2 regions of the Lactobacillus sp. wkB8 genome follow, and region 2 is predicted to be linked to the other one. Evidence: predicted binding sites of a transcription regulator. Region 2 holds the regulator's gene; the other holds the start of a gene.

Region 1 (6,843 bases), 840 kb from region 2:
GAGCACTTCTGGCCAGTCTTTTGTTAAGACCACCTTCAAGCGCCCCAATATAACAGGCATAACCAAACAGACTTGCCGTTTTGCCCCGAATTTGTTCAAGATATTCTTTTTCAGTAATCGAAGTATTGTACTCATTACCAAATTGAGTAGTCTCACCAGCAAGAATTTTTTGCATAGTTGAGCCATTAACGCGCAGATTAGTTATTTTTGAAGTATTCTCACTGAGCAATTGTAATGAAAGTGCAAATAAATAGTCTCCAGCATAGAGCGCAATGGTCTTGCCATATTTCGCCTGCACTGATTCCCTACCCCTTCTGACACTGGAATTGTCTATAATATCATCATGAATTAAGGTAGCGTTATGAAGAATTTCAACTGACCCGGCAATATTAATTAGTCTTTCCTTTTTTGGCTCATCACCCATATTGCCAAAAAGTAAGACAAAACTGGGACGCAATTGTTTGCCGGGCTTGGAAAATGTGTACCTGATTGCTTCTCCCAGTTTACCTTTGGGTGCTCTGATATTTTTTTGAATGCTGCTTTGGACTTTTCTTAATTCTTTTTCTAGCCTTGACATGTTAAATACCTTTATTAATTATCCCTTTAATAAAACTCAATGCATCAACGTAATGCATTAAAAAACTACTGACAAGACCAACTATTGTTCCAGAAAGAATTCCGAATACTGTCAATAATGGCAGATATAATAAAACATATTTACTTTGCGCTATCAGCACGGCAATTAATAATTGACCAAAATTATGACAGACGCCGCCAAGAATTGATACTCCTATTATGCTCAAAAATCTGGGAACCAACGGTAAGAACATTTTCATTAAAAACAGACTTAAAAATGAACCTGCAGCAGCAAATAAAAAGGTACTGGTGCCCCCTGTCATCAAAGCGGCTAATACTAAGCGCAAAAACGTCAATAAAATACAATCTTTAAAAGGCAAAATCATTAATGCCATCATCGTAATAATGTTGGTTAAGCCAAGCCTAGCACCAGGTGCAAAGAAAAAGGGTGCAGGAAACATTTGCTCAACCACGCTAAGAATAATTCCTTGGGAGCATAAAATTCCTGTAAACACATACGTGCGTAAATAACTATTTGTTTCAGTCATAATATCTAAATCTATTTATCATCATCAATTTGATTTTCGTTTTTTAACTCAACTAAAAATTTGTGTGGCAAACAAACAATTGTATCTCCGCTTTTACTTTTCCAGCCTTCTTTAACACATACTTGGTCCTTGCAGTTAGCATCAATTGCGCGAATTTTGTGGTTTTTCACCTGTAAAATATTAATTTTACCGTCTCTTTGATACTGCCATTTTTGGTCATGATCTAAAGAAAGCTTTTTAACTTGGCGATTATTAACTTTTACTATAGCGATTACCTGATTACCCTCTTTTTTAGAATTATGTACCATAAAAAAGGGCGTGAAACTGATCATTAATAAAATTACTACAATTAAAAAGTCACCAGGTTTAAGCCTCTTTAAAATTTCCATGTCTTACCTCACTAACAATTAAAACTAAAAAAGTCTTATAGATAAAACCATAGGACTTTTTAGAATTACCATTGTTAGTTTTTTATTCCATTTTTATCAACGTGGTAAATCGGCTTCAAGACGCCATATCTAAGTTTAGTAAGTTTCTTTTGCAGCCACGGAACAAACCACATGTCAAGACCAAATGCTCTACCCGAGCCGTTCATTACAGCGATAGCAGCAAATACCATCCAGACATTGACCCAGTAGTTCATCCCTGATAAGCAGAAAATAGCTACGAAGATTGCGCTCATGCCACCAGCAAACCACGTGCATAAGCCTAATACTAACATAATTCCTAAAACAATTTCCAAACACGTCATAGTCTTTTGTGCTACTAGTGCAGCTTCTTTATTAGGAATTAGAACTTTAGTTACTGCTTGCACCCAACTTGGCATTTTATCAAAAACTGCCATTGGGGAATGACCATAATCATAATTGAGAGAAAATAGAGCAGGAGCAGTAGTTGTAGCGGCTTTACCACTTGCGGCAGTCGTAGCCGCTGCCTTTTGTGAAGCACCGCTAGTAGCAGCTTGAACTAACCAAGGAAACTGTAATTGCAGCTTATTAGTGAACCAAGAGCCACTGCCCTGTACCTTGTACCAGCAGTCAACTAACCACATCAAGCCTAAATAAATTCTCAATGGTACTGCCCATAAAACATTGCCGTACCTATTAAGATTGCCCCGCCATAAAGTTGGACGCTTAATTCTGAACCATTCGTCCATTACATAGTGGAAAAGATAGTAACCGGAATAGATTTCCATAAAGTAAATCATGTCCACTACGTCTTTCATCAAGATAGCGAAAAAGCCACTCAGATGGAAAGTGTTAACTAAAGACGCAACACCCCAACTAGGTCCAAGCGAAACCATAAAGCCGGAATAGGTACCCTTAAATTTAACGGGTTCACCGCCGTTAATCTGACTTAAAATATTCCTCAAAGCACATTTACCAGCAGATTCAGCTCCCTGAACTACTTGTGGTTCACCACGACCGCTGCCATCAGCGTCATAAAGAGCCACATCACCTATGACATAAACATGGGGATCGGTTGGAATTTGTGAATATTCATTAACTAAAATTCTGCCGCCTCTACCAGTTTCAAAACCAAAGTTTTTAGCTGTAGCAACAGCCTTAACACCAGCAGTCCAGATCAATGTCCTCGTTGGATACGTTGAACCGTCTTTCAGGTCAATATAATTTTCATGAACACCAACTACACCTGTATTGACTTTAATATCTACGCCCTGCTTTAAGAGATATTTCTCCGCCTTGTCAGCATCAGCGCGATCAAGCATATTCATTACCGTTGGCGCCATTTCCATCATGGTTATCTTGATGTCGTCTTTTTGCAAATTATATTTTTTAGCTAAATCACCACGCCAGGAGTTTAATTCCCCAGCCATCTCGGTTCCGGTAAAGCCAGTACCAACAACGACGAAGTTGAGGTATTGTGCCCTTTTTTCAGGATCTCTTTCTTGAGAGCCTAAATGAACCATCATATCAATGTGATCCCGCAGTTTTTCTGCATCATCAAGATTACCCAAAACAAAGCCATTTTCTTTAACACCGGGGGTGTCAAAGTCATTAGGCTGTGAACCAATAGCTAAAATGACGTAATCGTATGGATAAGTGCCGTTATCGCCAATAACTTTTTTGGCAGATTGATCAATTTTAGTAATATTGTCAGTTACTACATCAACGTTTTTTCTCCGTGAAAATAAACGCTGCAGATCATACTTAAGACTCTTAGCTTCTACTCGGTTAGCTGCTACTTCGTGTAAAGAAGTCATCATGGTCATATAGGGATTTTTATCAATCAGCGTAATTTTAACATCATGCCGCTTTTTTAATTTTTTGGCAAGATGCTTGGTGGTATACAGACCGCCGTAACCGCCGCCAATTACTACAATATTCGTTTCAGCCACTTTTAACACTCCTTAATGCAAATGTACTAGTTGTCTTTTATTATACTAGTATTTACAATTATGGTAAAGTAGCTACTTTCACAATCTTTCCTAATTTTGTTTTTGTTACGCGCTTTCTTTGTTGTTAAAATAACTTTTTTGTTTTTAAATTTTGTAGTTGCAGAAAGTAAAACTGTATTTTATAATCTAAGTAAGTGAATGTGTACACAATGTTATATGGTTTGATATTATCACTGAGGGAGATATTATGAAAAATAATAAATTTATAACCAGCACAGCTATTTTGGCACTTTCTACGCTTTTGCTTAGTGCTTGTTCAACTACGGCTAAGAAAAGTTCTTCAAGCGATTCTAAGCCGAAAGAAAGTAAGGTCGAAAAGAAGAAAACTCCTAAGCAGATTGCCGGTGGCAAATTGCAAGACGGGGTTTACAAATTAGTCGAAGACAATTATTTCAATGGCTATAAAGTAAAGGTTTCTATGACCGTTAAAGATGGCAAGGTTACAGACACCAGCTATGATAATGTAGACAAGAATGGTAAATCAAAGGCGAAAGACGCTAAATATGAAGCACAAATGAAGAAGTATTCTCAAGCAAAAATCGGTCCTAAAGAATACATCCCTAAATTGCAAAAATCATTTGCCGCTAGTGGCGCTAATTCAAGCGCTATCCAAGTCGTTTCCGGTGCTACCAGTTCAAGCACCACTTTAAAGAACTATGTCAACCAGTTAACACAGGCAGCTCAAAAAGGTGATACTGCTACCATTCACATCAATAACAATCAAAAATTAAAAGACGGCACATATAAATTAGCAGAAAAGAACTACAGCCACGGCTACCGTCAAGTGTTAACCATGGTAGTTAAAAAAGGCAAAGTCAGTGATTTTAAATACGACCAAATTAACAAAAAAGGTGTTTCCAAGACCAAGAATGCTGCTTACGAAAAGCAAATGAAGAAAGTTAACAAAGTTGGACCGAAAGAGTACATTCCAAAATTACAGGAAGAATTCTTAAAAGCTAAAGGAAATACCGAAAAAGTTCAAGCAGTTTCAGGAGCAACAGAATCTTCTCATTCATTTATCGCTTATGCTGATCAACTAATTAATGCCGCACAAAAGGGTGAAAGCGGAACTATCAAGGTTGACAATATTGTTTATCAAGAATAAAAAGTTAATTAGTTAATTACAAAAAGAGTGACATTTAGCCGCTCTTTTTTATTAGGAGAAATAAATGATATGACCAAGCAACCAAACAAGTTTATGCTGGTAATTGCAGTATTATTAGCATGTTTTAGCCTAACTTCTTGCTCAACTCAAAGTAAAACTAGTGCCCCGGTAAAAACACCTGTTACCACTAATCCCACTTCAGATACCCAATTTTTAATGGGAACAGTTTGCACCATCAAAATTTACAACAAACACCAACAAAAAGCCCTGAAGGCCGGCTTTAACCGGATTAAGGAATTAGCAGCTCAAACCACGGTTAACCAAAAAGGCAGTGAAATAGACAAAATCAACAGGTATGCCGGAATTAAACCGGTCAAAGTTACCCCTACTATTTACCGTATGTGTAAAGACGCCTATCATTACAGCAAAATTTCTGCTGGTACGTTCGACTTAACAATTGGACCAATTACCAGCTTATGGCGAATAGGCTTCCCCGATGCCCATAAACCTAAAGCAAGTACCATCAAAAAACGGCTACCATTAGTTAATTACCGTAATGTGGTTTTTAACGACCAAAAACGCACCGTTTTCTTAAAGAAAAAGAAGATGATGCTTGATTTAGGAGGAATGGCTAAAGGCTTTATTTCTGATGAAGTCATGAAAGTCCTGCAAAAAAAGGGCGTCACCAGTGCCATTATTGATCTGGGCGGCAATATCTACGTTTTAGGCAACTCCCCAACCAATAACAGTAATTGGACCGTGGGGATTCAAGACCCCAGTGCTGCGCGGGGTGATGCGATCGGCTCCTTACCGGAAAAGAATGCTACTGCAGTAACATCAGGCATTTATGAACGTTATCTCAAAGTCGGAAACAAAATTTATAGTCACTTAATGAATCCCCAAACGGGTTACCCTTGTCAAAACAGCTTGTTAAGTGTCACAATTATTGCCAAGCGGTCAACCACAGGTGATGGACTGTCAACTGCAGTATTTAATCGCGGTTTGAAAAAGGGCTATGACTATGTAGAACATCTGTCTGGCGTAGAGGCAATTTTTATTACTAAAAAGAAAAAAGTCTACGTCACCTCGGGCTTAAAAGATAAATTCAAACTGTTTACGGATAATGGTTATCAACTGGCAAAGTTAAAAACCAGCAATTAATTTTGGATAAATAAAGACAATATTTTGAAAGGAAAATCAATGGAGGCTAAAAAGAAGTACAGTCATTTTACAGTAACCGATTTTTTTGAGTTGGTGCGGCTTAATACCAAGCTCAATAGTTTAATGCCTTATTTATTAGGAATTCTATTTGCTTATTTTTATTTTCATACTTTTAATTGGCAAAATTCTTTAATATACCTAGTTGCTCAAGGCGCAATAGCTTTATTTGTGACTGGCTTTAATAACGTTCAAGACTATCGTCTAGCTAAAAGCAAAGATTATCAAAAAGAACATAATTTAATTGGTAAACGTAATTTATCGCCGACAACTGCAATGGTGGTTATGCTTACTCTGCTTTTAATTGCAGCAGTCTTAGGAATTTGGCTAACTGTGCGAACCAATCTTTTTATTTTACTGATCGGTGCCCCCGGACTTTTTGTGGCTGTATTTTATACTTACGGGCCCATCCCCTTTTCCAGAGTACCGCTAGGCGAAATTCTTGCTGGCTTATTCGAAGGACTGGGAATTATGTTCTTAGCCGTTTACATCAATTCACCAGTAAGTCAATTAGCCTATTTAAACTTTGATTGGCCTCAATTTATTGTTGAGGGTAATTTAGCCAACCTCCTGTTAATTTTTTGGGTAGCTTTACCCCAAGCATTCTTTAACGCGGCGACAATGCTGGCGGATAATACCTGCGACTTAAAGCAAGATCTGGCTAACGGGCGCCATACCCTCCCCTCATACATTGGCGTAAAAAATTCATTAAACTTATTCAGTTTTTTAACCCTGGCTCCATTTGCAATAGTCGCTATCAGCGTCATATTCCGTCTTTTACCAGTTTGGCAACTATTAATTTTTGTAACTTTGCCGAAGCTCTATAAAAACGTGCAGGCATTCAGACAGAAGCAGACCAAGGATATGGCTTTTTGGGTTGATGAAGATAATATCAAACACCGGGTACCCACAACTTTTGATTTAGCACCGCAAAACTTGTTTTGGTTTCAATTAATGCAAGTCTGTGGACTAATTTT
Region 2 (6,843 bases):
AGTTTCCGGTTTAGCTACAACCTGTTCCGGCAAATAAGGAATATGCATAAAGCCAGCTTTAAGATCAGGAAATTCCTTATCAATCATATATTGAACTTGGTACATAATATGGTTGCAGACAAAAGTACCAGCGGTAGTAGAAACAGAACTTGGTAAGCCTGCGTTTCGAATTGCCCGGGCCATTGCTTTAACTGGAAGTTGGGTGAAATAAGCGTTTTGTCCGTCTTCGTGAATTGGTGTAGCAATTGGTTGGTAACCCTTATTATCAGCAATACGACCATCGTCAAAATTGATAGCTACACGCTCAGGGGTTAACGCAAAACGACCGCCAGCTTGACCGATATTTAAAACATAGTCAGGTTTTTCCTTAAGAATTGCTTCGTGGACCACATCAGCACATTCGCCAAAAACAGTAGGAATTTCCAACTTAACTATTTGTGCACCCGCAATTTCATCATCTAATCTTTTTACTGCCTCTATTGCAGGGTTAATTTCGTCTTCACCAAACGGATCAAATCCAGTGACTAAAATCTTCATTATTTTTTCTCCTTACTATTTAAAATGCCAGAACATACATTAGAATAATTTGAATAATCAGCATACTAATTGCAATTGGAAATTGTTGCTTAATCACACCCAACTGATCTTTCATTTCCATCAACGCAACTGGCAAAGTGTTAAAGTTAGCTGCCATAGGAGTCAACAAAGTACCACAATAACCTGATGTCATCCCCAAAGCGGCAACAATTACAGGCGAACCGCCTTGAGCCACCACAAAAGGAATACCGATACCAGCAGTAATAACAGCAAAGGCGGCAAATGCATTGCCCATAATTGCCGTAAATAATGCCATAGCAACGCAGTACAAGGTCACTCCTAATAAGTGATTTCCAATTGGGAAAAGACCGGAAATGGCCTTAGCAGTTACTTGTCCCACGCCGGAAGCTGTGAATACAACTCCCAAAGTAGCAAGCAATTGCGGCAAAATTCCTGCTGATCCAACCGAACGAACCATTCTTTGTGTATCTTCATAAACAACTTTGCCATTCGACTTGGTTAAAAATTGGGCAACAATTAAAGAAACAATCGCAGCAACGCCAATTCCCACTTGCCCACCTAAGTTAGTAAATTGAGCAATTACTAAAGCCAATACGGCTAATAAAATACTAGGTAAGAAAATCCAATTACCGATACGCTTAATTGTTTTGGTAGCCACTTTTTCATCTAAACTTTTTATATGACCAACACGCACTTGCTTAAACAAGGACAATAAAGCAATTACCAGAATGAGACCGCCGTTGACAGCATTTGGCAGCCATTGCCCAGCACAAAACAGTACGGCAAATAAGAACCAGAATGCTCCTGTACCCCAACGAACAGGATTAGTTTCATCACGCCAAGATTCAATAGCAGCAGCTAAAAAGAAAAGGCCGATTAAAATATAGAAAGCTAATAAAATATTATTAATTAAAGTATCCATCTTTTCTCCTATTTTTCTTTATGTTTCATTAACTTTTTGTCAAAAGCATGATTGTAAAACAAACATAGAATATAGCTGATAATTGCTACTGGAAATGTGTATAAAACTATTCCTGATGGACTAACTGGGTGTCCTAGTGACTTCATCGTACTTGAAATAAGTAAAACACTAGATGAGGCCACAAAGAGATTTTGGGCAAAGAAATTACCAAAATTCTCGGTGGCAGCAGCTCTTCCCTTAATTTTATCCATTTCAAGCGGCGTTAGTTCACCGTTAACTTTTCCGGCAGCTTGTGCCATAGGATTTATCAAGGGTGCTATGAACTGAACGTGACCCTGCAGCGAAATACCAAAAGCGCCAGCAATTTCACGTATTGCCATGTAAATATCAAAAATACGTCCAGGAGTTAATTTCTTCATTTTTTGAATGAGGTTAACTGCTGCCTGCTTTAAACCGTGTCTTTCTAAAATGCCAATTGTAGGTAATGTTAAAAAGAACAGTGAAACCATTCTGTTATCCATGAAACCTTTACCTAAGATAGCTAAAAAAGAAGTAAAATCTATTCCTGAAACTAATGCAGTAACTAAAGCGGAAATTACGACAACAGCGATTGTATCAAGGCCAAAAGCAAAGCCTACCACTATTACTACAACACCTAATAAACTTAAATATTCCACTAATTTTCCTTTCTAGTGAAAAATCCTGACTAATAATTAAATTTTTAAAACTAATTTTAAAAAATAAAAATCCTATTAGCAAGCCCCACAGGGTTGCTAGTAGGATTTATTAAATAACTAATAAAAACTAGATTACATTACACCTGGATTGCCAGCACCTGCGCCTGCACTTGGATCAGCAGCAGGTTTATCTTCTGGTATTTCGGCAACAACTGCTTCAGTAGTCAGAAGCAAAGCAGCAATTGAAGCAGCATTTTGTAAAGCAGTACGAGTTACCTTGGTTGGGTCAATAATTCCGGCTTCAACCATGTTTTCCCATTTGCCATTAGCTGCGTTATAACCAACTTCATTATCTTGACCTTCAAGCTTGTTCAAGATAACTGAACCGTCTTCACCAGCATTGTCAGCGATTTGACGAACTGGAGCAGTCAATGCCTCTAAAACAATGTTGATACCAGTTTGTTCATCGGCATTATCACCTTTAAGGTCTTTAACTGCATCTTTAACATCTACTAATGCAGTACCACCACCGGCAACGTAACCTTCGTCAACAGCAGCACGGGTTGAGTTCAAAGCATCTTCAATACGGTATCTGCGTTCTTTTAATTCTGTTTCAGTAGCAGCACCAACATGGATAACAGCTACACCACCAGTTAATTTAGCTAAACGTTCTTGCAGTTTCTTCTTGTCAAAGTCTGAAGTAGTTTCTTCAATTTGCTTTCTGATAGAATCTTCACGATCTTTAATAGCTTCATCAGAGCCAGAACCATCAACAATGGTTGTTGAATCCTTAGTAACAGTAATGCGACGAGCTTGACCTAATTGATCAATCTTAGTATCTTTTAATTCAAGTCCTAAATCATCAGTAATTACTGTACCACCAGTTAAAGCGGCAATATCTTGCAGTTGTTCTTTACGACGGTCACCAAAGCCAGGAGCCTTAACCGCAACAACGTTAAATGTACCACGAATCTTGTTCAAAACTAATGTTGGTAAAGCTTCGCCTGAAACATCGTCAGCTATAATCAATAATGATTTACCTTGTTGCACAATTTCTTGTAACAATGGCAAAATGTCTTGGATGTTGGAAATCTTCTTATCAGTAATTAAAATATATGGATTGTCAAGATCAGCTTCCATCTTGTCGTTATCGGTTACCATGTATTGTGACAGGTAACCACGGTCAAATTGCATACCTTCAACTACTGACAATTCAGTTTCAATACCACGTGAGTCTTCAATAGTAATGACACCATCATTACCGACTTTTTCCATTGCATCAGCGATTAAATCACCAACTTCTTTGGAAGCTGAAGATACAGAAGCAACTTGGGCAATTTGGTCTTTTGAAGAAACAGTGTGACTAATCTTGTGTAATTCGTTAACTACAGCCTTAGTAGCTTTTTCAATACCACGACGAACACCTACAGGGTTAGCACCAGCGGTAACATTCTTCATGCCTTCGCGAATAATTGCTTGAGTCAAAACAACAGCAGTAGTAGTACCGTCACCGGCAATATCATTAGTTTTTTGTGCTGCTTCAGCAACTAACTTAGCACCCATGTTCTCATAGTGGTCTTTTAACTCAATTGCTTTCGCAATAGTTACACCGTCGTTTGTAATGTCAGGGTTGCCGTATGATTGCTCTAAAACAACGTTTCTACCCTTAGGACCAATAGTTGCCTTAACAGTGTCAGCTAATTTATCAACGCCCTTTAGTAGGGAACGTCTTGCTTTTTCTGAAAATTTAATATCTTTTGCCATATTTTTATGCGCTCCTTAATTACTTAACAATTGCTAAAATATCTTTTTCATGAAGGACTAAATATTTTTCACCATCGTATTTAACATCTGTACCGGAATACTTATCGTATAAAACAACGTCGCCTTCCTTAACAGTCATAGGTATTTTACTGCCATTTTCAGCATAATTACCTTCACCGACAGCAACAACTTCACCTTCGGTTGGCTTTTGTTTAGCATTAGAAGCTAGGACGATTCCGCCTACAGTTTTTTCTTCTTCTTCTTTAACTTTTACGATCACGCGATCACCAATTGGTTGTAACACGTTTGTCCCTCCTACAATTAATTTTTGTTAATTTAATGTGCCGTTAGCACTCTTGCTCATCAAGTGCTAACTTACATCTATGATAATAACCCCTTTTCCCAAAAAATGCAAGAAAAAATTAGCACTTTTTTGTTTAAAGTGCTAATTCGTTTGTTTAATAACTTTTTGGTATGATTACTATTATTTATTGTTTTTATCAGAATCAAGAAAATAAATAAGAGTTTGCAATTCAGTGGCTAAGTCAACGTTTTGAATTCTAATGCCGGAGGGAGCAGATAAACGAATAGGAGTAAAATTCATAATCCCCCTAATACCAGCTTCAACCATGTCATCAGCCGTCTTTTGAGCAGTGGCAGAAGGTACAGTTAAGATAGCAATAGAGATTTGTTGATCACTAAGTTGTTTTTTTAACTCCCCCATTTCATAAACCGGAACGCCACTCAGTATTTTCCCCGTGATCCTTTGATCAATGTCAAATGCGCAAGAAATACGGATATTATTAGTACGTTTGAAATTGTAATTCAGTAAGGCATGCCCCAAATTACCAACTCCAACTAAAGCGACATTAGTCAAAGTATCTTGATTTAAAATCTTCTTGAAAAAAGAAAGCAAGCTCTTAACATCATAGCCATAACCTCGTTTGCCTAAAGCACCGAAGTAGGAAAAGTCACGTCTAATTGAAGCACTGTCAACTTGAACTGCTTCTGACAATTCAGTCGATGACACTTTTTCTTTACCAGCTTCATTCAAAATAATTAAATAGCGGTAGTATAAAGGCAGTCTTTTAGCCGTTGCTGTGGGTATCTTGATCTTTTCCATTTAAAAGCCTCCAATTGATTAAGTATAGTATATATTTCGTTTTTGTGAATTATTCAGCAATTACTATTATTCTACCTATAAATTTATGCCATTTGCAAATGTTTTTTTCACAATCTACCGCTTTTTAGCTAAAAATAACATATTTTGAGCAAAAATTTATACTATGTTATTTTCAGCAATGCTCTCAATAATAGCGAATTTGCTTAATGACAATTCTTTCTTAGCTTTGTGTCAACTAAACACAAACAGTAATTCTTTTTATATTAACCTTCAAAACTCTCACACAAGAAATCTAGTCAATATGCTAAAATGGTTTCTAGGTGAAAAATTATGATAATTGCACAAGGGCACGATTTAGAAAAACAATTTGGTGCCAATACGTTATTTAAAAATGTCAATTTTTCAATTGACGCGAATGCAAGAATAGGTCTTATTGGACCTAATGGTGTTGGTAAGACAACATTACTTAAGATTATGACTGGTGAAGAAGAAGCCACGCATGGTGAATTCACTATCAATAAAAATATCGCTGTGGGTTATATTGCTCAGGAAAATGCTTTAGGCGAAAGTAAAACTATTTGGGAAGAAATGCTCAGTGTATTTGCCCCTTTAATTAATATGAGCCAAAAAATAGCAGATTTACAAAAGAAAATGGCTGCAAGTCCCCAAAATGCAGAATTGTTAAAACAATACGACCAATTGCAATTCGACTTTGAACAACAAGGCGGATATACCTATCAAGCTGATATTAAAAGTATTTTAAACGGGTTCAACTTCCCAGAAGCAACTTGGTCAAAAAAGATTGGCAGCCTTTCTGGAGGAGAAAAAACCAGACTGGCATTTGTGAAGCTACTTTTGCGTAAACCACCGCTATTGTTATTGGACGAACCGACCAATTACCTTGATTTAGACACATTAGATTGGCTCGAAAACTACCTAAAAAGCTATGCTGGAGCTATCTTGGTAGTTTCCCACGACCAATATTTTTTGGATAATTTAGCAACTCAAATTTTTGAATTGCAGTTTGGCAAATTAACTGTCTTTAAAGGCAATTATTCCGCATATGTAGCAGAACGCCAACTGCGCAACCGGCAACAAGAAGAAGCTTACGAAAAGCAACAAGAAAAAATCAAAAAAGACGAGGAATTTATACAAAAAAATATCGTCAGAGCTAAAACCACCAAAAGAGCTCAAAGCCGCCGTAAACAATTAGAAAAAATGGACAGGATCACTCCCCCGAAGCACAAAAATAAAGTGCGTATTAATTTCACAAGTGAGCGACCTTCAGGCAAAGAAGTGTTAATTTTACGCAATCTAACCATTGGATATCCGGGAAAAACAATGGTACACGATATTTCCTTACAAATAAATAAAGGCGACCGCGTGGCAGTGATCGGTCAAAATGGTATCGGTAAATCAACTTTGCTCAAAACCATTATGAAAAAGTTAAAGCCTCAGAATGGTGCAATTAAATACGGAGCTGCACTAGACGTTGGCTACTATGACCAAGAATTGCAACTCCTTGATCCTATTAAAACTGTGATTGATACCGTTTGGGACAGACATAAAACGATGCCTGAACGTGATGTTCGTTCAATTTTAGCCAGCTTCTTATTTACCGCAAAAGATATTGATAAAACTGTCGGACAATTATCTGGTGGTCAAAAAGCGAGATTAACGTTAACTGTATTATCACTTGAACACAACAACTTTCTCCTAATGGATGAACCTACGAACCATTTGGATCTTGAAGCCAAGGAAGTTTTGGAAAAAGCATTGCAAGATTTTGACGGCACTTT

The links. The regulator Rex, encoded in region 2, represses fermentation and respiration genes when NADH is low (regulators of the CRP and FNR family bind a similar motif). The targets are predictions, from matches to a motif close to TTGTGAANTANTTCACAA.
Region 1: a site for Rex is predicted at 3,676-3,693, ahead of pplA (extracellular electron transfer flavoprotein PplA). Genes of this name have one in related genera too.

What each region holds. Positions count from the first base shown of each region.
Region 1 covers NZ_CP009531.1:239,286-246,128, reverse strand. Annotated here, with positions in the region: gene LACWKB8_RS01145 (polyprenyl synthetase family protein) at 1-577, opposite strand, end outside; gene LACWKB8_RS01140 (Gx transporter family protein) at 579-1,124, opposite strand; gene LACWKB8_RS01135 (NusG domain II-containing protein) at 1,136-1,513, opposite strand; gene LACWKB8_RS01130 (FAD-dependent oxidoreductase) at 1,588-3,483, opposite strand; gene pplA (extracellular electron transfer flavoprotein PplA) at 3,731-4,648, shown strand; gene LACWKB8_RS01120 (FAD:protein FMN transferase) at 4,718-5,809, shown strand; gene LACWKB8_RS01115 (UbiA family prenyltransferase) at 5,849-6,843, shown strand, end outside.
Region 2 covers NZ_CP009531.1:1,327,135-1,333,977, forward strand. Annotated here, with positions in the region: gene pcp (pyroglutamyl-peptidase I) at 1-537, opposite strand, end outside; gene LACWKB8_RS06210 (DUF979 domain-containing protein) at 557-1,480, opposite strand; gene LACWKB8_RS06215 (DUF969 domain-containing protein) at 1,489-2,157, opposite strand; gene groL (chaperonin GroEL) at 2,290-3,921, opposite strand; gene groES (co-chaperone GroES) at 3,941-4,225, opposite strand; gene LACWKB8_RS06230 (redox-sensing transcriptional repressor Rex) at 4,406-5,044, opposite strand; gene LACWKB8_RS06235 (ABC-F family ATP-binding cassette domain-containing protein) at 5,375-6,843, shown strand, end outside.